One region of the Mesorhizobium sp. SEMIA396 genome, then DNA from elsewhere that is predicted to be linked to it. Evidence: predicted binding sites of a transcription regulator. Region 1 holds the regulator's gene; each other region holds the start of a gene.
What was found. Region 1 encodes LexA, which represses DNA repair genes until DNA is damaged. Its sites were predicted from a motif close to TGTTCNNNNTGTGTTCNG; they were not measured.
Positions count from the first base shown of each region.

Region 2: the regulator LexA is predicted to act here: its motif matches at 3,244-3,261, upstream of recA (recombinase RecA).
Region 3: the regulator LexA is predicted to act here: its motif matches at 5,497-5,514, upstream of NP503_RS20110 (helicase-related protein).

Region 1 covers NZ_JANIFC010000010.1:262,387-270,311, forward strand. Annotated here, with positions in the region: gene kynA (tryptophan 2,3-dioxygenase) at 1-168, shown strand, start outside; gene kynU (kynureninase) at 240-1,487, shown strand; gene lexA (transcriptional repressor LexA) at 1,896-2,636, shown strand; gene NP503_RS23915 (ComEC/Rec2 family competence protein) at 2,630-5,092, opposite strand; gene gltX (glutamate--tRNA ligase) at 5,195-6,619, shown strand; gene gltA (citrate synthase) at 6,805-7,925, shown strand, end outside.
Region 2 covers NZ_JANIFC010000002.1:895,949-903,873, reverse strand. Annotated here, with positions in the region: gene alaS (alanine--tRNA ligase) at 1-1,788, opposite strand, end outside; gene recA (recombinase RecA) at 2,086-3,186, opposite strand; gene NP503_RS09445 (carbohydrate kinase family protein) at 3,464-4,408, shown strand; gene NP503_RS09440 (pseudouridine-5'-phosphate glycosidase) at 4,484-5,401, shown strand; gene NP503_RS09435 (TfoX/Sxy family protein) at 5,589-5,912, opposite strand; gene NP503_RS09430 (GFA family protein) at 6,003-6,500, shown strand; gene sufA (Fe-S cluster assembly scaffold SufA) at 6,524-6,904, opposite strand; gene NP503_RS09420 (SUF system Fe-S cluster assembly protein) at 7,005-7,397, opposite strand; gene NP503_RS09415 (cysteine desulfurase) at 7,419-7,925, opposite strand, start outside.
Region 3 covers NZ_JANIFC010000008.1:148,868-156,792, forward strand. Annotated here, with positions in the region: gene NP503_RS20085 (citrate synthase/methylcitrate synthase) at 1-784, opposite strand, end outside; gene NP503_RS20090 (citrate synthase) at 877-2,016, shown strand; gene phaR (polyhydroxyalkanoate synthesis repressor PhaR) at 2,038-2,649, opposite strand; gene NP503_RS20100 (acetyl-CoA C-acetyltransferase) at 2,951-4,129, shown strand; gene phbB (acetoacetyl-CoA reductase) at 4,257-4,982, shown strand; gene NP503_RS20110 (helicase-related protein) at 5,702-7,925, shown strand, end outside.

The sequences.
Region 1 (7,925 bases):
GACTTCGAGGATTATTTCCGCCGCTGGCGCTTCAACCACGTCACCACGGTTGAGCGCATCATCGGTCTGAAACGCGGCACCGGCGGCACGTCGGGTGCTTCGTATCTGAAGAAGATGCTCGAGGTGGTGCTGTTCCCGGAACTGTGGACGGTCCGCACCCGGCTCTGACATCGTCGAAATGAAAACAGCGACGCGCGGCGGCGGAACACCCTTCGCGAACAACCGGGGACTGACTGACCATGAGTGGATTTCCTGATCTCGCCGCAGTCGAAGCGATGGATGCCACAGATCCGCTGCGGGCCATGCGCGACCGTTTCATTCTGCCGGAGGGGGTGATCTATCTCGACGGCAATTCACTGGGGGCAGCGTCTCATGCCGTTTTCGGCGAGCTGCAGCAGGCGGCAACCCAGGAATGGGCCCAGGACCTCATCCGAGCCTGGAATACGGCCGGATGGTTCGAGATGCCGATCGAACTCGGCGATCAACTCGGACGCCTGATTGGAGCCGCGGCCGGCCAGACCGTCGTCTGCGACACGACGTCGACCAACATCTACAAGGTGCTGCATGCGGCGCTGGAGATTCGGCCGGGCCGGTCGGTCATCGTCGCCGAGGGTGACAGTTTCCCCACCGACCTGTACATCGCCGAAGGCGTGGCCTCGACACGGGACGGCGTCCTGCTGCGCCTCGCGGGCGTCGACGCGCCCACTATCGAAGAGCTGATCAACGAAAACGTCGCGGTGGTGCTGGTCAACCACGTCAACTACAAATCGGGTGAACTGCGCGACATGGCGGCGCTGACGCGCAAGGCTCATGCGGCCGGAGCGCTGATCGTCTGGGATCTATGCCACACCGCCGGCGCCCTGCCCGTCGAGCTCGATCACGCAAATGCCGATTTCGCCATCGGCTGCACTTACAAGTACCTCAACGGCGGTCCGGGCGCACCGGCCTTCATCTATGCCGCGCAGCGCCATCACGGCGATATCAGCCAGCCGCTCAGCGGCTGGTGGGGCCATGCGCGGCCCTTTGCCTTCGAACGGGGGTATGTTGCCGGCACCGGTATCCGCCGCTTTCTGTGCGGCACCCAGCCGGTCCTGTCGATGCGGGCGCTCAAAGGCGCGCTTGCCATCTGGAACGACGTCGACATGGCGGCATTGCGAAAAAAGAGCGTCGCGCTGACGGAACTGTTCATCCAGCTCGTCGAAGCAAAGTGCGGCGCCTATGGCCTCACGCTGGAGACCACCCGCGACGCGACCAGGCGCGGCAGCCAGGTGTCGTTCCTTCACGATCACGGCTATCAAATCATGCGGGCGCTGATCGAGCGCGGCGTCATCGGTGATTTTCGCGCGCCATCGACCATCCGTTTCGGCTTCACGCCCCTCTATATCGGCTACAAGGATGTGTGGCTGGCGGTTCAAGTGCTAGAAGACATTCTGCGCACGGGCGCATGGAAGGACCAGCGTTTCGCCGTCAAGGAAGCCGTTACCTGACGCAACGATCCCCGCGATTTGCCGTCGCCGCCCTCACTGCCCGGCAGATGACGGAGGGCTGATTCCAGCCACAAATGCCAACAGACGTTGGCGTTTTGGCTCCGTTTCGTTCACGGCAAACGAACGTCCCGAAGATTGATAGCGTCCCTTGTGGAGGTCGATCGGCAGATGATGCCAAGCCTTGGGTCGAGGATGAGCCACAGGTCATTAACCATAATGGTTTCAATGTGAGCAGGCGCATTGCCGTGGTTGGCGCCTGTCGATCGCGACCCGCTGGCAAGCCCAAATAATTTCAGCAGCCTTAACAAATTCATTAAACTTTAAACGGTTGCAGAACACAACTGGAACAGATAGTGTTTGTTCTGGGTTTGTTTTTCGATTCTGGTTTCAGGTAATCTGGGGGCCGCCATGCTGACACGCAAGCAACATGAACTGCTGATGTTCATCCATGAACGCCTGAAGGAGAGCGGCATTCCGCCATCCTTCGACGAGATGAAGGAGGCGCTCGACCTTGCCTCCAAATCCGGGATTCATCGGCTGATCACCGCACTTGAGGAGCGCGGCTTTATTCGCCGGTTGCCCAACCGGGCACGCGCGCTGGAAGTGCTGCGATTGCCGGACTCGATCGCGCCCGGCCTCAACGCGGCAAAGAAGTTTTCGCCAAGCGTCATCCAGGGCAGTCTCGGTCAGGGTGGTGCCCTTGGCCGGCAGATCAAGCCGGCGCCTTCGCGGATGCCCTCGCCCGGCAATGATGACGATGCGGTCTCCGCCGTGTCGATACCGGTCATGGGCCGTATCGCCGCCGGTGTGCCGATCGATGCCATCCAGCATCAGACGCATTCGATCTCGGTGCCGCCGGACATGATCATGGGCGGCGCCCACTATGCGCTGGAGGTTAAGGGCGACTCGATGATCGAGGCCGGTATCTTCGACGGCGACACCGTCATCATCCGTAATGCCGACACGGCGAACCCCGGCGAGATCATCGTGGCGCTGGTCGATGAAGAGGAAGCGACGCTGAAGCGGTTCCGCCGCAAGGGCGCTTCCATCGCTCTCGAAGCCGCCAATCCGGCCTATGAAACCCGTATTTTCGGCCCAGACAGGGTCAAGGTGCAAGGCAAGCTCGTCGGCCTCATCCGCCGCTACTGAGGCGGCTGCGGGTTGGCCGCTGGCTTCTCGGGTTTCTTGAAGGGTGCCAGCCCCCTCGCCTCACGAGAGTATTTGCGTTGCGTGTGCCAGGGCCGATATGGGCTGTTCACCGCGAAGCTGATTGTCGCCGGCGTGGTCGCCGATTGGCGATCGAAGAAGACCGCGGCACTGCCTTTGCGAGCCAGTTGCCGCTTGGTGATGACGAGAACCAGCGGATTGTGACAGGCGTCATAGGCGGTGGCGTCATTGATGACGATCAGCTCGGCGAAGCCACAGGCTTTCCAGGTGTCCTTGCGGTCCTCGACATAGGCAATGATCGCACCGGACATATGCCTGGCCACGCAAACGCCTGAGGAGCAATAGAACGGCGATCCCGGCGGTAGCTCAACGGCGTCCGCGACGTCGAATTGCCCATCGCTCTTGTCGAACACCTCTGGCACGACGATGGTTTCTGATGTCAGGGCGCGTTTCCAGTTGTCGACGGTGAATTCGTTCGGCCGTTCCCGGCTGACGGCAAGCTCGCCGCCACCGATCGGCAACGCCACCAGCCGGGCGTCTTCCGAGATCAGCACATCCGGCGTGCGCGTATCCGAGACGGTCAGCAAGCCTGCCAGCGCGAATGGCAGAGCAGCGAGCCGCAGCCAAGTTGTCGCCATCGTCGCGATGACCAGGGCAATTGTCACCAGCAGGACAGATTGCTGCGAAATCAGCCCAACCCCATCGACAGGCGAACGTTCGGAGATCCAACCCGATATGGCGATCATCACCGTCAGGCCCTTGCCCATCAGGTAGAGGGCCGGCCAATCCAATCCGAAAGGCATCAGCAGCGCGCTTGCGACAGCCAGGAACATGACGACGGTGACGATCGGCATAACCGCCAGATTGGCGAACAGGCTGAGCGGCGACACACGCTGAAAATGCCAGATGGCAAACAGCGTCGTGGCGCTGCCGGCGATGATGGAGGTCATGGCAAGGCCGGTTGCCGCGAGCACGAACTTTCGCGTCAGGAAACCGGGCATGGATCGCTTTGGGGGCGGCGGTCTTGCTTTTCCCGCGCGGTGATCGGCCCAGCCGGCATAGGCGCCGACCAGAGCCGCGGTCGCGGCGAACGACATCTGAAAACTCGGGCCGACCACCTCATGCGGCGACACCACGATGACGGCGATCGCCGAGATCGCCAGATTGCGCATGGTGAGTGCTGCTCGATCGAACAGCACGGCAATCAGCATCACCGCCAGCATGATGAAGCTGCGCTCGGCGGCAACGACGACTCCAGAGATGATGAGATAGGCCGCGATCGAGAACAGTGCGGCGAAGGCGGCATACTTCTTGACCGGGCGACGCGCGGAAAAGTCGGGAAACAAGGCGAAGGCGCCGCGCAGCAAGCCCATGATGGTGCCTGCGACCAGCGCCATGTGCAGTCCCGAAATCGAGATGATGTGGTAGATGCCGGTACGTCGCATCGCCTCATTGATGTCATCGGGAATGCCGGCGCGCACGCCGACGATCAGCGCCGCGGCGATCTCGCCTTCGGCGCCGCCGACGCTCGCCCTGATATGGTCGGCGATGGCCTCGCGGGCATTTTCCACGCTAGAGGAAATTCGGGCCGGCAGCGGCATGTCGCCACCGTCGCTGACGACAAGCTTGGGGTTGCCGAGAAAGAACCCGCTGCCGCCGATGCCGGCAAAATAGCTGTCGAAGGAGAAATCATAGCTGTCCGGCCGCACCGGCCCAGTCGGCGGCAAAAGCTTGGCATATCCAGTGATGAGGGAGCCTGCGGTCACGTCAGCCGGGATCTTGCGTGCCGAAAGCCGCACCCGTTCCGGCGCATAGCGCAGTTTCGGTCTTGCGGTCGACGTCACGTCGATGGTCAGCCGGATACGGCCAGTTTCCATCCGGTCGAGCGAGACGACGCGGCCGGTCACCTGCGTCGAGATTTCCGAGCCCAACATTTGTGTGCCCGCACGCCACGTCTCGACCTTGGCAGCAAGCAGTCCTAGGGCGCACAAAAGCGCCGCCATGAAACACAGATGGGTCTTTGGCCATGAGCGCGAGACCAGCGCACAGATCCCCGTCAAGATGACAACCGCGACAGGTCTCGCAAAGTCGGGTTCAGCCGTCAGCGAAAAATAGCCGATCGCTCCGATCGCCAGGCAGACCGGCACCAGCAGGAAGGCCACGCCCCGGTCGAGTTCCAGGCTCGCCGCCGTGTTCACGCTGTGGCGCAGGCGAGGCAGTGATGTCAGGCTGATTTGCCGGCGCACGCGAACGATCCTGCCGGTTTCGGCAACAGGAACAGAGGCGGCGACATCCGCTTGCAAGGGCGCCTTGCCGGGATCCGGCACAAGGGGCGATGGCGGCGGCAATGGGGCTGGCCGAGGCGCAAACAGGGACCGTTCGCTGACGCCGATGGCAGCGTCCTCGCCCTGATCCGAGCCCCAGCCTCGTCCAGCCATCGGGTCTGCCCCTTGCGCCCTCGACACCCTATGCTACATGAACGCCGGGCGCGCGAAAGCCCGCGCAACCGCACCCCGCTTCAGATGGTTTCCGAGAGTTCCATGTCCGACAAGGTCGTCACCCGTTTTGCCCCTTCGCCCACCGGCTATCTGCACATAGGCGGCGCGCGCACGGCGCTGTTCAACTGGCTGTATGCGAAGCACACTGGCGGCACGATGCTGCTGCGCATCGAGGACACCGACCGCGAACGCTCCAATGAAGCCGCGACGGCTGCCATCCTCGACGGGCTTTCCTGGCTTGGCCTGAGCTGGGACGGCGAGCCGGTGTCGCAGTTCGAGCGTGCTCCGCGCCACCGCGAGGTGGCTGAGGAGCTCGTGCGCATGGGCAAGGCCTATTATTGCTATGCCACGCCGGCCGAACTGGAGGCCATGCGCGAGGCCGCCAGAGCCAAGGGGCTGCCGCCCCGCTATGACGGCCGCTGGCGCGACCGCGACCCCTCTGAGGCGCCCGCAGGCGTCAAGGGCGCCATTCGTATCAAGGCGCCGACCGACGGCGAGACCATCGTCCATGACCGTGTCCAGGGCGAGGTGCGCTTTCCCAACAAGGATCTCGATGACTTCATCATCCTGCGTTCTGACGGCAATCCCACTTACATGCATGCCGTCGTCGTCGATGATCATGATATGGGAGTCACCCATATCATTCGCGGCGACGATCATCTGACCAACGCCGCTCGCCAGACCGTGATCTACAACGCCATGGGCTGGAACGTGCCGTCCATGTCGCATATCCCGCTGATCCACGGCGCCGATGGCGCCAAGCTGTCGAAGCGGCACGGCGCGCTTGGCGTCGAGGCCTATCGCGCCATGGGCTACCTGCCGGAGGCGCTGCTCAATTACCTGGCGCGCCTTGGCTGGAGCCATGGCGACGACGAGATCATGTCGATCAAGGATATGATCTCGTGGTTCGACATCGGCGATGTCAACAAGGGCGCGGCGCGCTTCGACTTCGCCAAGCTGGAGGCGATCAACGGCGCGCATATGCGCCGCATGAGCGATGCCCGACTGTTCGACATCTTCATCGCTACCCTGCCCTATCTCGAAGGTGGCCCGGCGATCGCCGCGCGCCTGAACGACAGCACCAAGGCGCAGTTGCTGGCAGCGCTTCCGGGCTTGAAGGACCGCGCCAAGACGCTGGTCGAGCTCGTCGATGGCGCGGCCTTCCTGTTCGCCACGCGCCCCCTGCCGATCGACGACAAGGCGGCCCTTCTGCTTACCGACGATGCCCGCAAGATCCTGCGCAGTGCTCACGAAGCTTTGAACGGGCTTGCGAGTGACTGGACAGCCGCCTCGGCGGAGGCGGCGATACGCGAGGTGGCAGCGGCCGGCAGTCACAAGCTCGGCGCGGTGGCCCAGCCTTTGCGCGCTGCGTTGACCGGCAAAAGCACCTCGCCGGGCGTGTTCGATGTGCTCGCCGTGCTCGGCCGCGAGGAAAGCCTGGCGCGCATCTCAGATCAAATCGATTAGGAGCAAACTGGCCCAAGAAGATTGGCATTGAAAGGCGGGTTTCGCAGTGCAACATTAGGCCTTGGCCCAATCTGGCACGCACCTCCTGAAATGCGGTGGCGAATACGCGCATTGCGGTGATTTTCGACGTGTCGCTCTGCAGAATTTTGCCTTTGCCGGCATGAGGAAACAAGAAGGAGTTTGCAATGACCGAAGCTGCGAAAAAAATGGATTTGGGCGGCAAGACCCAGGAGGCCACGGCAACGCTTGCATTCGCCGGCAAGACCCATGAATTCAAGGTGCGAAGTGGTTCGGTCGGGCCTGATGTCATCGACATCGCCTCGCTCTACTCAACCACCGGCGCCTTCACTTACGATCCGGGCTTCACCTCGACGGCAAGCTGCGAGTCGGAAATCACCTTCATCGACGGCGATGCCGGCATCCTGCTGCACCGCGGCTATCCGATCGACCAACTGGCCGAACACGGCGACTTCCTCGAGGTCTGCTATCTCCTGCTTTACGGCGAACTGCCGACCAAGGCGCAGAAGGACGACTTCGACTATCGTGTGACGCGCCACACCATGGTGCATGAGCAGATGTCGCGCTTTTTCACCGGCTTCCGCCGCGACGCGCACCCGATGGCGGTGATGTGCGGCGTGGTCGGCGCGCTGTCGGCCTTCTACCACGACTCCACCGACATCTCCGACCCCTACCAGCGCATGGTTGCCTCCATGCGGCTGATCGCCAAGATGCCAACGATCGCGGCGATGGCCTACAAATACCACATCGGCCAGCCCTTCATTTACCCGAAGAACGAACTGAACTTCGCCGCCAACTTCCTGCACATGTGCTTTGCCGTGCCGTGCGAGGAATACAAGATCAACCCGGTGCTGGCGCGCGCCATGGAGCGCATCTTCATTCTGCACGCCGACCACGAGCAGAACGCCTCGACCTCGACCGTTCGTCTCGCCGGCTCGTCGGGCGCCAACCCGTTCGCGTGCATCGCCGCCGGCATCGCTTGCCTGTGGGGCCCAGCGCATGGCGGCGCCAATGAAGCGGCGCTCAACATGCTTGGCGAGATCGGCCATGTCGATCACATCCCCGAATTCATCGCTCGCGCCAAGGACAAGAACGACCCGTTCCGCTTGATGGGCTTTGGCCACCGCGTCTACAAGAACTACGATCCGCGCGCCAAGATCATGCAGAAGACGGCGCATGAGGTTCTGGGCGAGCTCGGCATCAAGGACGATCCGCTGCTCGACATCGCCATGGAACTGGAAAAGATCGCGCTGACCGATCCCTATTTCATCGAGAAGAAGCTCTACCC
Region 2 (7,925 bases), on a different contig from region 1:
GAAGCGCAGGCGCTCGGGCGCGACCAGCGAGCCCTTCTGCGCGACATGGCTGCCCAGCACCTCGCGCAGCGCCTCATGGATCAGATGCGTCGCGGAATGGTTGGCGCGCAACCTGGAGCGGCGCGCATGGTCGACTTTGAGCTCGACGGCAACACCGGTCTTGACCGTGCCGCTGGCCACCTCGCCGATGTGGACGAATAGCCCATCGGCCTTCTTCTGCGTGTCGGAAACCTCGATCGAGAAGCCCTCGCCTGAAATAACGCCGGTGTCGCCCATCTGGCCGCCGGACTCGGCATAGAACGGGGTCTGGTTGACGACGATCGCCACCGCGTCGCCCTTGCCGGCGCTGTCCACGGTCTTGCCGTCCCTGACCAGGGCCTGGATGATGCCTTCGGCAGCTTCAGTCTCATAGCCGAGGAACTCGGTGGCGCCCGCCTTCTCGCGCACGGAGAACCAGATGGTCTCGGTCGCCGCGTCGCCGGAGCCTGCCCAATGCTTTCGCGCCTCGGCCTTCTGCTGCTCCATCGCATTGGTGAAGCCGGCAAGATCGACCGAGATGCTGCGCTGGCGCAGCGCGTCCTGCGTCAGATCAAGTGGGAAGCCGTAAGTGTCGTAGAGCTTGAAGGCCGTTTCGCCGTCCAGCATGTCGCCGGCATGCAGCGTCTCCGTCGCCTCGGAGAGCAGGCCGAGGCCGCGCACCAGCGTCTTGCGAAACCTGGTCTCCTCGAGCTTCAGCGTCTCGGTGATCAACTGTTCGCCGCGCAGCAGCTCCGGATAGGCCTGGCCCATTTCGCGCACCAGCGCCGGCACCAGCTTCCACATCAGCGGTTCGTTGGCACCCAGCAGCTGCGCATGGCGCATGGCGCGGCGCATGATGCGGCGCAGGACATAGCCCCGGCCTTCGTTCGAAGGCAGCACGCCGTCCGCCACCAGGAAGGAGGACGAACGCAGATGATCGGCAATGACCCGGTAGGACGCGACCGTCTCCTTGTCGGGACCATGCCCGATCGCGGACGAGGCCGCGTCGATCAGGTGACGGAACAGATCGGTCTCGAAGACGCTTTCCACCCCTTGCAGGATGGACGCCATCCGCTCCAGGCCCATGCCGGTGTCGATCGAGGGGCGCGGCAGGTCGATGCGCTCCTCCTTCGTCACCTGTTCATACTGCATGAACACCAGGTTCCAGAATTCGAGGAAACGGTCGCCATCCTCCTCCGGGCTGCCGGGAGGGCCGCCCCAGATGTGTTCGCCGCGGTCGATGAAGATTTCAGAGCACGGCCCGCACGGTCCGGTGTCGCCCATCGCCCAGAAATTGTCCGAGGTCGCGATGCGAATGATGCGGTCGTCGGAAAAACCGGCGATCTTCTTCCAGAAGCCGGCCGCCTCGTCATCCGTGTGATAGACGGTGACCAGCAGCTTGTCCTTGTTCAGCCCGAACTCCCTGGTGATCAGGTTCCAGGCAAGCTCGATGGCGCGCTCCTTGAAATAGTCGCCGAAGGAGAAATTACCGAGCATCTCGAAGAAGGTCAGATGGCGCGCGGTGTAGCCGACATTGTCGAGATCATTGTGCTTGCCGCCGGCGCGAACGCTCTTCTGGGCGGTCGAGGCGCGCGAATAGGGCCGCTTCTCCAGACCGGTGAAGACGTTCTTGAACTGCACCATGCCGGCGTTGGTGAACATCAGCGTCGGGTCGTTGCGCGGCACCAGCGGACTCGATGCGACGATCTCGTGACCCTCCTTGCGGAAGTAGTCGAGAAATGTCGACCGGATTTCGTTCACGCCACTCATGATGCTGCCTTTTTGGAAGAGCCGCCGGGCCAACCGGCGGAAATGGGCTCTGCGTTTTAGAAGATTAGGACTTGGCCTTTTAGCCGCCGCGCTTCACCCTGTCCAGAAACACGGAATTGGTCCAATCCACGGCCTTTGCCGGCCGTTCGACCCGGCCTGGTTCCGCCGCCGAAACGCAAAACCGCCGGCACTGGGCCGGCGGTTTCGAAACGCAATAACGCGGAACTCGATTACATAAGCCTGAGATAATAGAACGCGATTATGGCCGAACTCCGGCCGGCATCGCGCACGAAGCTGTTACATCGCGCCGGATTCTTCCTCGAAACCGTCATCATCGCCGCGCTCAGGGCCGCCATTCTCGAGGAATTTTTCGGCGATCAGCCCGGCATTCTGCCTGATCGACAACTCGATCTCGCGTGCCGTGTCGGGATTGTCACGCAGGAACAGCTTGGCATTTTCGCGGCCCTGGCCGAGACGCTGCGAGTTATAGGAAAACCAGGCGCCAGACTTCTCGACAATACCAGCCTTGACCCCGAGATCGACCAGTTCGCCGGTTTTGGACACGCCCTCACCAAACATGATGTCGAATTCGACCACCTTGAAGGGCGGCGCCAGCTTGTTCTTGACCACCTTGACGCGGGTCTGGTTGCCGACGACCTCGTCGCGGTCCTTGATCGAGCCGATGCGGCGGATGTCGAGGCGCACCGAAGCGTAGAATTTCAGCGCATTGCCGCCGGTGGTGGTTTCAGGCGAGCCGAACATGACGCCGATCTTCATGCGGATCTGGTTGATGAAGATGACCATGGTGTTGGAGCGCGAAATCGACGCGGTCAGCTTGCGCAGCGCCTGGCTCATCAGGCGGGCCTGCAGGCCGGGCAGCGAATCGCCCATCTCGCCTTCAATTTCGGCGCGTGGCGTCAGCGCCGCGACCGAATCGACCACCAGCACGTCGATGGCGCCGGAGCGCACCAGCGTGTCGCAGATTTCCAGCGCCTGCTCCCCAGTGTCAGGCTGCGAGATCAGAAGGTTTTCGAGATCGACGCCAAGCTTGCGGGCATAGACCGGGTCAAGCGCGTGCTCGGCATCGACGAAAGCGCAGATGCCGCCCTTCTTCTGGGCTTCGGCGACGGTGTGCAGGGCAAGCGTCGTCTTGCCCGAGCTTTCCGGCCCGTAGATTTCGATGATGCGGCCGCGCGGCAGGCCGCCGACGCCAAGCGCGATGTCGAGGCCAAGCGAGCCGGTCGGCACCGTTTCAATCTCGACGACCTGATCGTTGGCGCCGAGCCGCATGATCGAGCCCTTGCCGAAAGCCCGCTCGATCTGCGACAGCGCCGCATCCAGAGCCTTTGATTTGTCCACTGCCTTGTCCTCTACCAGCCGCAAAGAATTCTGAGCCATGATACATCACCCCTTGGTCGTCAATGAAGGCCGGACAATCCGTAATCCCTGCCTATTTGTACCTTTTTTGTTCTCATTTGGCAAGAGGGGTCAAATAACTGAAAAACAAGCAATATCCGGATTTGTTCTTTTTTTGTCCAGGGATTCGATCAGGAATGCACCGCACGTTGGGCCAGACGGCTCCGTTGTTTCGACCTGCCGAATCGCCGCCTCGCATGCGAAGCTCCGTCGCACCTAGCGCTTGTGCGGCTGGAATAACAAAGGTCATATCGCCGGCATGCTGAAATCCGCGAAAATACTGGCCATAGGCGGCGCCCATATCGACCGACGCGGCCAGGTGTCCGGCGCTTACGTGCCTGCCGCCTCCAATCCGGGCACAATGCGCGAGGATGTCGGCGGCGGCGTCTTCAATGCTTTGCGCAGCGCCGTGCGGCGCGGCGTCTCCGCGTCGCTGATGTCGGTTCGCGGCGGCGATGCCGCTGCCGATACCGTTTCGCGAGCCATCGCCGAGACAGGCATTACCGACCTGTCGGCGGTCTTCCTCGACCGCACGACGCCGAGCTACACGGCGCTGATCGACAGCGAAGGCGAGCTGATCGTCGGCTTTGCCGACATGGCGCTCTATGAGTTGGCCTTTCCCAAACAGATTCGCCGCTCCAGGGTGCGCGAAGCAATCGCGGCCGCCGATGCCGTGTTCTGCGACGCCAACCTGCCGACGGCGGCGCTGGAACGGCTGGTCGCGCTCGCCGCGGGCAAGCCGGTTTTCGCCATTGCCATCTCGCCGGCCAAGGTGGTGCGGCTGATACCGGTGCTGAAGGAGCTCTCGCTGGTCTTCATGAACCGGCGCGAGGCCATGGTGCTGGCCGGCGTCGCCGCGAATGCCAGGGAGCGCGAGGTCGTCGACGGGTTGCGATGCAGCGGCCTCGTCAGTGGCGTGGTCACGGCAGGCGACGCGCCCGTGCTGGGGTTCGATGAAACAGGCGCCTTTTCGATCATGCCGCCCAATCCCCGAAAGGTCGCTGACGTCACCGGGGCCGGTGATGCGCTGGCGGGCGCAACGGTCGCTGCCTTGCTGCGCGGACTGCCGCTGCGGGTGGCCCTGCGCGAAGGCATCGCCGGGGCGACGCTTGCCATCGAAAGCGCCAACGCCGTTCCCGAGTTCACCGCCTCAAGCTTCGCGGAAGCGCTGGCTCTTGTGCCGGATGCCAGGGAAGTGGCATGAGACCGGCGAATTCATAGTGCCGCGATGTTGCCTGGTGTCCCGACGGACGCGCCGCATTCCGGATTGGAGACCCTGATGACCCCTGAGACCGCCCGCCCCCTCATCGACATCCACGCGCCGGTGGCGCAGGCTCTGGCTGCCGGCCGGCCGGTGGTGGCGCTGGAAAGCACCATCATCACCCATGGCATGCCCTACCCCGACAATGGCGCCATGGCGGCCGACGTCGAAAAGATCATCACCGATGGCGGCGCCGTGCCGGCGACGATCGCCGTGGTTGGCGGCCGCATCAAGATCGGGCTTTCGGACGGCGAGCGCGAATCGCTGGCGATGACGGGCGACGCCATGAAGCTGTCGCGCGCCGATCTCGGTTTTGCCGTGGCGCAAGGGCGCACCGGTGGCACCACGGTCGCCGCCACGATGATCGCGGCGCATATGGTCGGCATAAAAGTGTTCGCCACCGGCGGCATCGGCGGCGTGCACAAGGGCGCCGAAAAGAGTTTTGACATTTCCGCCGATCTCGACGAGCTGGCGCGCACGCCGGTCATCGTCGTCTCGGCCGGCGCCAAGGCCATTCTCGACATCGAAAAGACGCTGGAAGTGCTGGAGACGCGCGGCGTGCCGGTGGTCGGCCTTGGCTGCGAGACGATGCCGGCCTTCTGGTCCAGGCATTCGCCGTTCCGCGCGCCGCTGACCTTGCACGAGCCGGAAGAGATCGCGCATTTCTACCAGACGAGGGCAGCGCTGGGGCTCGCCGGTGGCATGCTGATTGCCAATCCGGTGCCGGAAAACCACGAAATCCCGGCTGAGGAGATGGCCGGCTATATCGAGGCCGCGCAGAAGGCCGCCGAGGCGCTCAACGTGACCGGCAAGGCGGTGACGCCGTTCCTGCTGGGAAAGATTCTCGAACTGACTGGCGGCAGGAGCCTGAAGACGAACATCGCGCTGGTCGAGAATAATGCGCGGCTGGCGGCGAGGATTGCGAAGGCGCTTTAGGGTCACGCAGCGAAGGTTCCCCCTCACCCGGATTCCCAAGACCGAATTGCAAAGAACAGTTCGGGGCAATCCGACCTCTCCCCGAGGGGAGAGGAGCTTGCAGCGCCGACGTCGACCTCTTCTCCCCTCGGGGAGAAGGTGGCCGCGAAGCGGACGGATGAGGGGGTGGCCTCGCGCTTGCGGGAATCTACTTCCCCGCCCGTCGCCCCGCCTCATAGGCCCGGCGTGCCCAGATCGTCATCTCGTCGGGATCATCGAAAGCGCTGTCTGGAACGCTCCAGTAGGGCATGGCGACCAGCTTGCCGTGGCGCGAGCCGGTATAGGTCCATTGCGTGCAGCCGGCGGCCTCGAACTCGGGCACGCTTTGCTCGTCGGCCTTCAACAGCAATTCGCCACGCAGCACGATGGCGACGATGACACCGTCGAAATAGATGCCCTTGCCGCCGAACAGTTTTCGGATGCTGACCGGGCCGAGGCCTTCGAACAGTTCGGCGATGCGTTCATTGTCCATGCCGCGATCATGTCACCGGCGTTTGGCCTTGTCATCGCCGCAACCAAAATCATGCTGACAGGTTGTGTGAGGTCGATCGGAGTTCCCGCTATGCCCGTGCTGCTCAAAGGCTCCTGCCGCTGCAATGCCGTCCGTTTCGAGGTGGAGAGCCACACGCCGGCGCCATTCATGCTGTGCTACTGCTCGATCTGCCGCAAGCAGCAGGGCGGCGGCGGGTTTGCCATCAATCTCGGTGCCGACAACGAAACACTGAACATCAGGGGCAAGCGCAGCCTCGGCGTCTTTCGGGCGGAGATCGAGGACGACGAGCATCCGCATTGCGAAATCTCGACCGGCGAGCGCAATTTCTGCAAGAAATGTGGATCAGCCCTTTGGCTCTACGACCCGACATGGCCGGAGCTGGTGCATCCCTTCGCTTCGGCGATCGACAGCGATTTACCCATTCCGCCAAGCAAGGTGCACCTCATGCTGAAATACAAGGCGAACTGGGTGGAGCCGGTGGTTGGCAAGCATGACAAGGTCTTCGACGTCTATCCCGAGGAATCGATCGCCGACTGGCACAAGCGCACGGGCATGTGGGTGGATTAGCCCCGTAAACGGGCGAAGGAGGGTCAGGCGGAGGCGCGTGCCTCTGCCAGCGCCTTCAGGTCGGCCGGCTTCAGTTCGACGGATTCGCCGCAGCCGCAGGCCGAACTCTGGTTCGGATTGTGGAAGGTGAAGCCGGTGCGCAGCGTCGTCTGCTCGAAATCCATCTCGGTGCCGAACAGGAATAGCGCTGCCTCGGGCGCCACATAGACATGCGCGCCGTCGCGCTCGATATGGTCGTCCTTGGTATTGGGCTCGGTCACCAGATCGACCGTATATTCCATGCCCGCGCAGCCGCCCTTCTTGATGCCGAGGCGGATGCCGTGCGCATTGTCACGCGTGGCGACAATCTCGCGCACCCGGTCGGCGGCCTTTTCGGTCATCGTGATGACGGCAAAGCGTCCCATTCTTTTTCCTTCCATTCCATGCAGGTTCAAGGCCTGCCGAATGATTCCTCACCTAAAATGGTGAAGTTTTACCCCTGGCGCAAGTATGCCAGGCCCAACGCTAGTACCAACCCACCGCGACCTGCGCCTCTTCCGACATGCGGTCGGCCGACCACGGCGGGTCGAAGGTCATGTTGACCTCGACGCCGGACACGCCTTCGACGGCGCCGACGGCATTTTCGACCCAGCCGGGCATTTCGCCGGCGACAGGGCAGCCCGGAGCGGTCAGCGTCATGTCGATCTTGACCGAGCGATTGTCCTCGATGTCGATCTTGTAGATCAGGCCGAGCTCGTAGATATCGGCCGGGATTTCCGGATCGTAGACCGTCTTCAGCGCCGAGACGATGTCGTCGGTCAGCCGCGCCAGTTCGTCGGCTGGAATGGCTGATCCCGAAACCAGCGTATTGGGCGCGGTTTCCGGAGTGGTCTCGGCAGCGATGCTTGCATCATCCATGGTCGTCACCCAAAAAACTCGTCATCCGAAGAATTTGCGCGCTTTTTCAAGCGCCTCGGCCAAAGCGTCGACTTCGGCCCTGGTATTATACATGCCGAACGATGCCCTGCATGTGGAGGTTACGCCGAAGCGTTTCAACAGCGGCTGGGCGCAATGCGTGCCCGCCCGCACCGCAACGCCCTGCCTGTCTATCACCATCGACACGTCATGCGCATGAATGCCTTGCAGTTCGAACGAGATGATGGCGCCCTTGCCGGGCGCATCACCGAAGATGCGCAGCGAATTGATGGAGCGCAGCCGCTCATGCGCGTAGTTCTTGAGGTCTTCCTCATGGGCGGCAATGCGCTCGCGGCCGATCGTTTCCATATAGTCGAGCGCGGCACCCAGCCCGATCGCCTGGACGATCGGCGGCGTGCCGGCCTCGAAGCGGTGCGGCGGCTCGTTGTAGGTGACGATGTCTTCCGTCACCTCCTCGATCATCTCGCCGCCGCCCATGAAGGGCCGCATGCCAGCGAGAATGTCCTTCTT
Region 3 (7,925 bases), on a different contig from region 1:
CGGCCTTCAGCACATCGGCGCGCGGATCGCGCACACGGTAGATGCGGTGCCCGAAACCCATGATGCGCCTGCCGTGCGAGATCTCGTCGCGAAGCCAGCCGGCGGCATCGCCATGCGCCTGGATCGCATCCAGCATCTCGATCACCGGACCGGGCGCCCCGCCATGCAGCGGCCCCTTTAGCGCGCCGAGCCCGGCCAGCACGGAGGATGTCAGGCCGGCCTGCGTCGAGGCCACCACGCGCGTCGCAAAGGTCGACGCATTGAGGCCATGATCGCAGACGGTCACGAGATAGGTATCGAGCGCCTTCGCCAGCGCCGTCGAGGCGACGCTGCCGCTCAGCATCCTCAGCATGTCGGCGGCATGATCGGCGCGGCTGTCCGGCGCGATCGGCTGCTCGCCGCGCTGCAGGCGCAGCAGGGCCGGCGTCAGCACGGCGGGCGCTGCGATGAGCAGCAAGGCATCGGTCAAGGTCTCGCCGTCCGGCAGCAGCGCCATGCCGGCGCGCATGGCGCTGTAAACATCGAGCGACGCCAGCAGGGGCAGCGAGGGCAAGAGCCGTTCGAACACCTCAGCGCGTGCCTGGCCCAGTGCCCGCGTCAGTTGCGCCTCATCGGGAAGGTCGTCGAAGAAGCCGTCGAGCAGCAGCCGCATCACCTGGGCATAGTTCAAGCGGCCGGCCAGCTCCGGCAGCGAATGACCTCGGATCGTCAGACGGCCACCAAGACCATCCACATCGGAAAGCACGGTTTCCGCCGCCACCACGTCATCGAGCCCATTCGCCATAGCCTGTCTCCTTGAAGCATTTCCGGATCGGAGATAGAGATGGGCAACGTTTCCATCAATCTTGATCAATAGAATCAATATCAGGGCTCGATATGTCCGAGTGGTTGTCCCGGGAAGAGGCGCTTGAGCGCCTCAAGGTGCGGGCGCAGACGCTGTACGCCTATGTCAGCCGTGGGCGCATCGGCATGCGGCCCGACCGCGCCGATCCGCGCCGCAGCCAGTACCGCGCCGACGATATCGCCGCACTGGCGACCCGCCGGGCGCGCGGACGGAGCCCATCAGTCATCGCTGAAAGCGCCATTGCCTGGGGCGAACCCTCAATCGCAACGGCGATTTCGACCGTCTCGCACGGTCGGCTCATCTATCGCGGGCAGGACGCCGCAGTGCTCTCCGGGCACGCCACACTGGAAGAAGCCGCCGCCATTCTCTGGGCTCTGCCGGAACCGGTGGCTTTCGAAGCACCGTCGCCGGATGTGCCCCATCAAGCCGGCCGGGCCTCGGCTTTTGCGCAACTTGCCGTGCTTGCCGGCCAAGGGCGCCCGTCGCTTGGGCGCAACCGGGCCTCGCTGCATGCCGATGCCGCGCACGCTGTCGGCGTGCTGGTCGCCGCGCTGGGCGCACCGGCAGGACCAGATCCCGTCCATCAGCGGCTGGCGCAGGCCTGGTCGGTGGACGCCGGCGGCGCCAATGCGATCCGCCGCGCGCTTGTCCTGCTTGCCGATCATGAACTGAATGCGTCGACCTTCGCCGCGCGCGTCGCAGCCTCGACCGGCGCGCCGCTGGCCGCTTGCCTGCTGGCCGGGCTCGCGACGCTGTCAGGCCCTCGCCATGGCGGTGCCGGCGAGGCGGTGATGCAACTGGCCGAGGATGCGGCCCGACATGGCGCCGATGCGACGATCCGGCGCTGGCTCAGCCACGACCGGCCATTGCCGGGGTTCGGTCATCAGCTCTATCCTGACGGCGATCCCCGAGGGGCGGCGCTTCTGTCGGTGATCGAGGTTGACGGCACACTATCTTCGCTGCGCGATGCTGCCCTTGCGGCGACCGGCGCGCTTCCCAATATCGACTTTGGGCTGGCAGCGCTGACGCGCAGCCTCGGCTTGCCGCGCGATGCGCCGTTTCGCCTGTTTGCGCTCGCACGCAGCGTCGGCTGGGCCGAGCACACGGTCGAACAGATCACAAGCGGAAGTGTCATCAGGCCGCGCGGCCGCTATGAGGGCGTGCTGGTGTAGGGTTGCAAGAGCGCCAAGCGCTCAGGACATCGTGTCGAGCTTGCGCTGCATGGCCGCGATCTGGTCCTTCAGTTCCTGAAGATCGTCGGGTTTTTCTGACGTTTCCTTCCTGGCCGGCTCGGGCGATGGCGCGGCGGCTGGCGCGGTGCCGGCGGGCGGGAACGGCGTGAACAGCCGCATCGCATTCTGGAACATTTCCATGTTGCGGCGTGTCTGTTCCTCCAGCGCCTTGATCGGCGTGGTGATCTTCATCATGTCGAGCGGCGACTTGCCGATCGCCCCCTTCATCTGCTCGCGAAAGCGCTCCTGCTCCTTGGAAAAGGCAAGCATCGACTGTTCGAGGAAGCTCGGCACGATCATCTGCATCTGGTCGCCGTAATAAGCGATGAGCTGGCGCAGGAACGGGATCGGCAGCATGTTCTGCCCGTCCTTGTTCTCCAGTTCGAAGATGATCTGTGTCAGCACCGGATGCGTGATGTCGTCGCCGGTCTTGGCGTCCTGGACGGTGAACTCCTCGCCCTTCTTGACCATCTCGGCGAGGTCCTCGAGCGTCACATAGGTGCTGGTGCCGGTGTTGTAGAGGCGGCGATTGGCGTATTTCTTGATGATGATCGGATCGTCTTTAGCGGCCATCTACATCCTCCCGGGGACACCGGCGCGCCTCTGAGCAAGCCGCCGATAACGATTGTGCCTTTTTTTTGAGGATATGCGCAAAAGCTTCACAATTCCAAGCAGTTTGTGCAGTGCGGGATCACTAAATGCTGCATAGCAGGCAAAATATGCTGCGCAGCAATGGACGAATGGTCGCCCTGGCAAGGCACGGCCTGCTTGCGGCGCATGGGCGCCATGCCCATTTCCGGTTTGACTTGGGGTTGGGAAAGGGCAAGAAAAGTCCCCAACGACAGAGCAACACCCTTGAAGTCTGGAGAAGAAAATGTCCGCTTCCATCGTCATTGCCAGTGCGGCGCGCACGCCGGTCGGCTCCTTCAACGGCGCCTTCGCCGCCACCCCTGCGCATGAACTCGGCGCCGTCGTCATCAGGGAATTGCTGTCGCGTGCCGGTGTCGAACCAGGCGAGGTCGACGAGGTCATCCTCGGCCAGGTGCTGACCGCCGCGCAAGGCCAGAACCCGGCCCGCCAGGCATCGATCAATGCCGGCCTGCCCAAGGAAACCACAGCCTGGGGCCTCAATCAGGTTTGCGGCTCGGGCCTGCGTGCCATTGCGCTCGGCATGCAGCAGATCGCCATCGGCGACGCCAAGGTGATCATCGCCGGCGGCCAAGAATCGATGTCGCTTTCGACGCATGCCCAGCACCTGCGCGCCGGCGTCAAGATGGGCGACTTCAAGCTGATCGACACCATGATCAAGGACGGGCTGTGGGACGCCTTCAACGGCTATCACATGGGCAACACCGCCGAAAACGTCGCGCGTCAGTTCCAGATCACCCGCGAAGACCAGGACCAGTTCGCGCTCGCCTCGCAAAACAAGGCCGAGGCCGCGCAGAAGGCCGGCAAGTTCAAGGACGAGATCGTCGCCGTCACCATCAAGGGCAAGAAGGGCGACACCATCGTCGACCAGGACGAATACATTCGCCACGGCGCCACGATCGACGCCATGACCAAGCTGAAACCGGCTTTCGACAAGGACGGCACGGTGACCGCCGCCAACGCCTCCGGCATCAATGACGGTGCCGCCGGCGCGCTGCTGATGAGCGAGGCGGAAGCGGTGAGGCGCGGCATCACCCCGCTGGCACGCATCGTGTCCTGGGCAACCGCCGGCGTCGATCCGCAGATTATGGGCACCGGCCCGATCCCAGCATCGCGCAAGGCCTTGGAAAAGGCCGGCTGGTCGGTCGGCGATCTCGACCTGGTCGAGGCCAACGAGGCCTTTGCGGCACAGGCCTGCGCCGTCAACAAGGACATGGGCTGGGATCCCTCGATCGTCAACGTCAATGGCGGCGCCATCGCCATCGGCCACCCGATCGGTGCGTCCGGCGCCCGCGTCTTCAACACGCTGGTCTTCGAAATGCGCCGGCGCGGCGCCAAGAAAGGCCTCGCCACCTTGTGCATCGGCGGCGGCATGGGCGTCGCCATGTGCATCGAAGCACTCTGAAAAAGAAGTGAGTAGCAAATAGGGAGTAGTCAATAGGGAAGAATTGCGTCAGCGCGACGGGACGTAGATCCCTACTCGCTATTCGCTACTCCCTATTCGCTCTCCCGACCAAAGGGAGGGAACACGCATGACCAAGGTAGCAATCGTCACAGGCGGATCGCGCGGCATCGGCGCGGCGATCTCGATCGCATTGAAGACCGTCGGCTATTCGGTTGCCGCGAACTATGCCGGCAATGACGCCGCAGCGGCGAAATTCAAGGCCGAGACCGGCATTCCGGTCTACAAATGGTCGGTCGCCGACTATGATTCCTGCGCCGCCGGCATCAAGCAGGTCGAGGCCGATCTCGGCCCGGTCTCGGTGCTGGTCAACAATGCCGGCATCACCCGCGACGCCATGTTCCACAAGATCACGCGCGAGCAGTGGAAAGAGGTCATCGACACCAACCTGTCCGGCGTCTTCAACATGACGCATCCGCTGTGGAGCGGCATGCGCGACCGCAAGTTCGGCCGCGTCATCACCATTTCCTCGATCAACGGCCAGAAGGGCCAGGCCGGCCAGGTCAACTATTCCGCCGCCAAGGCCGGCGACATCGGTTTCAGCAAGGCTCTCGCTCAAGAGGGAGCACGCGCCGGCATCACCGTCAACGTCATCTGCCCTGGCTACATCGCCACCGAGATGGTCAAGGCGATTGACGAGAGGGTGCTCAACGACCGCATCATCCCACAAATCCCCGTCGGCCGCCTCGGCGAACCGGAAGAGATCGCGCGCTGCGTCGTCTTCCTCGCATCCGAAGATGCCGGCTTCATCACCGGCTCGACCATCACGGCCAATGGCGGCCAATACTTCGCCTGACGACGTGGCGATGTAGGAGATCGACGGGCCGGCACACCGGCCCGTTTCCGGCACGGTCCCTTTGACGTGCTCGCGACCGTAGCTGACCCAATTCGGCACGCAGAGGTTAACAGCCACCCGCCGCCCTGTGCGAAAGCTGCTTCGTAACCTGTGGATTCTCGGTGGATAAGCTGTTCACAACACAAGATATTGGGGTGAACAAATCGGGAAAATCGCGCCATCGCTGATTCGTCGCCGATTCGTTCCGGCTATGAGCCGAACGTTAACGACGACAGCCGGAATCGTCTGCCCAACTGCTTAACGCAGGTTAAGAAAGATCAACAATTTCATCATGTTGGTTGAGGCGCGCCTAGCCGCCGTGATTGTTTCCAGGCAAAGGTTAACGGCAACACCCTCTTAGCATGAAACGGGCCAGTTCAGCGATTCAGCATGTGGTGCGACTCGCGGCCGCGAAATCCACATGTAGCCGTGAACAAAAGCTGAATCTGCAGGAGTCACTGATTCGTCGCCGATTCGTTCCAGACTCGTTCTATCCGTTAATCCGCAGCCGATTGGAAGCTTGACAAAACCACCTTCTCGCCGCCGGCGGAACATTCCGCTTTCGCTTCGCGCCCGAAATCCCTATGTGTCGCCTGTCATACGCGCCATTTGAGGCACGCTCCCGACAACCAGAGGCCAGAAGCCTTATTTCCAGGTCCCAGAAGCCTTATTCTAGGTTGATGAACATCCAGCCCAAACACACAGAGCCGCTGATCCTGTCGGGCCGCGACGTGACCGCCGTGCTCGGGCCGACCAACACCGGCAAGACCCATCTCGCCATCGAGCGCATGGTGGCGCATGAGAGTGGGATCATCGGCCTGCCGCTCAGACTTCTGGCGCGCGAGGTCTACGCCCGCGTCTGCGAAAAGGTCGGCGCCCACAAGGTTGCGCTGATCACCGGCGAGGAAAAGATCCAGCCGCCGGGCGCCAGATATTCGGTCTGCACCGTCGAGGCCATGCCGCGCGAGACCGACGCCGCCTTTGTCGCCATCGACGAGGTGCAGCTCGCCGGTGACCTCGAGCGCGGCCACATCTTCACCGATCGCATCCTGCACCTTCGCGGCCGTCAGGAAACGCTGCTGCTGGGTGCTGCCACCATGCATGGCATCCTGCAGCGCCTGCTGAGGGGTGTCTCGGTGGTGACGCGGCCGAGGCTGTCGCATCTTGCCTATGCCGGTTCCAAGAAGCTGACCCGCCTGCCGCGGCGCACGGCGATCGTCGCCTTCTCCGCCGACGAGGTCTACGCCATCGCCGAGTTGATCCGCCGCCAGCAGGGCGGTGCCGCCGTCGTGCTCGGCGCGCTCTCGCCGCGCACCCGCAACGCCCAGGTGGCGCTGTTCCAGTCCGGCGATGTCGACTACCTCATCGCTACCGACGCAATCGGCATGGGTCTCAATCTCGATCTCGACCACGTCGCCTTCGCCCAGAACCGCAAGTTCGATGGCTTCCAGTACCGCAACCTGACCGCGGCCGAGCTCGGCCAGATCGCCGGCCGCGCCGGCCGGCATCTGCGTGACGGCACCTTCGGTGTCACCGGCCAGGTCGACCCGCTCGACGAAGAGCTGATCAAGAAGATCGAAGGCCACGATTTCGATCCGGTGAAGGTGCTGCAGTGGCGCACCGCGCATTTCGACTTTGCCAGCCTCGACGCGCTGAAGCGCTCGATCGAGACCAACGCTCCGGTCGAGGGACTGACGCGGGCATTGCCTGCCGTCGACGCACAGGCGCTCGAGCATCTGTCGCGCGACGAAGACATCCGCGCGCTCACCACCAATGCCAAGCGCGTGGCGCTGCTGTGGGAAGCCTGCGCGCTGCCCGACTACCGCAGGATCGCGCCGGCGCAGCATGCCGACCTCATTGCCTCGATCTACACGGACCTCGCACGCCACGGCCATGTCGACGAGAATTACATGGCCGAGCAGGTGCGCCGCGCCGACACCACCGAGGGCGACATTGACACGCTGTCGCATCGCATAGCCCAGATCCGCACCTGGACATTCGTGTCGAACCGGCCCGGCTGGCTGGCCGATCAGGCACACTGGCAGGAAAAGACGCGCGAAATCGAAGACAGATTGTCGGATGCGCTGCATGAGCGGTTGACGAAACGCTTCGTAGACCGCAGGACTTCCGTCCTCATGCGGCGCCTTAGAGAAAATACCATGCCTGAAGCCGAAATTAGCCCTACCGGAACCGTCCTTGTCGAAGGCCACCATGTCGGCGAGTTGCAAGGGTTCCGCTTCACCGCCGACCAGACCGCCGGCGGCGAAGACGCCAAGGCGGTGCGCACCGCTGCCCAGAAGGCGCTGGCCGCCGAGTTCGAATCGCGCGCCGAACGCTTCGGCGCCTGCGCCAATGGCGACATCGCGCTCGGCTCGGACGGCACGCTGCGCTGGATCGGCGCGCCGATCGGCACGCTTGTATCAGGCGAAGACGCGCTGAAGCCGCGGTTGGTGCTGCTGGCCGACGAACAACTGACCGGCCCGGCGCGCGACAAGGTTGCCGCGCGTGCCGAGCGTTTCGTCAATTTCCAGATCGAGTCGCTGCTGAAGCCACTGGTCGACTTGAAAAACGCCGACCAGATTTCCGGCATCGGCCGCGGCATCGCCTTCCAGCTGGTCGAGAATTTCGGCCTCATCAACCGCCGCGACATCGCCGAGGAGATGAAGTCGCTCGACCAGGAAGGCCGCGCCACCCTTCGCCGGCTTGGCGTGCGCTTCGGCGCCTACCATGTCTTCGTGCCGGCGCTGATCAAGCCGGCGCCTGCCGGACTGGTGACGCTGTTGTGGGCGCTGAAGAACGACGGCAAGGACAAGCCGGGTTTTGGCGACGTGGTCCATGCGCTCGCCTCGGGTCGCACCTCGGTGGTGATCGACCCTGCTTTCGACAAGACGTTCTATAAGCTTG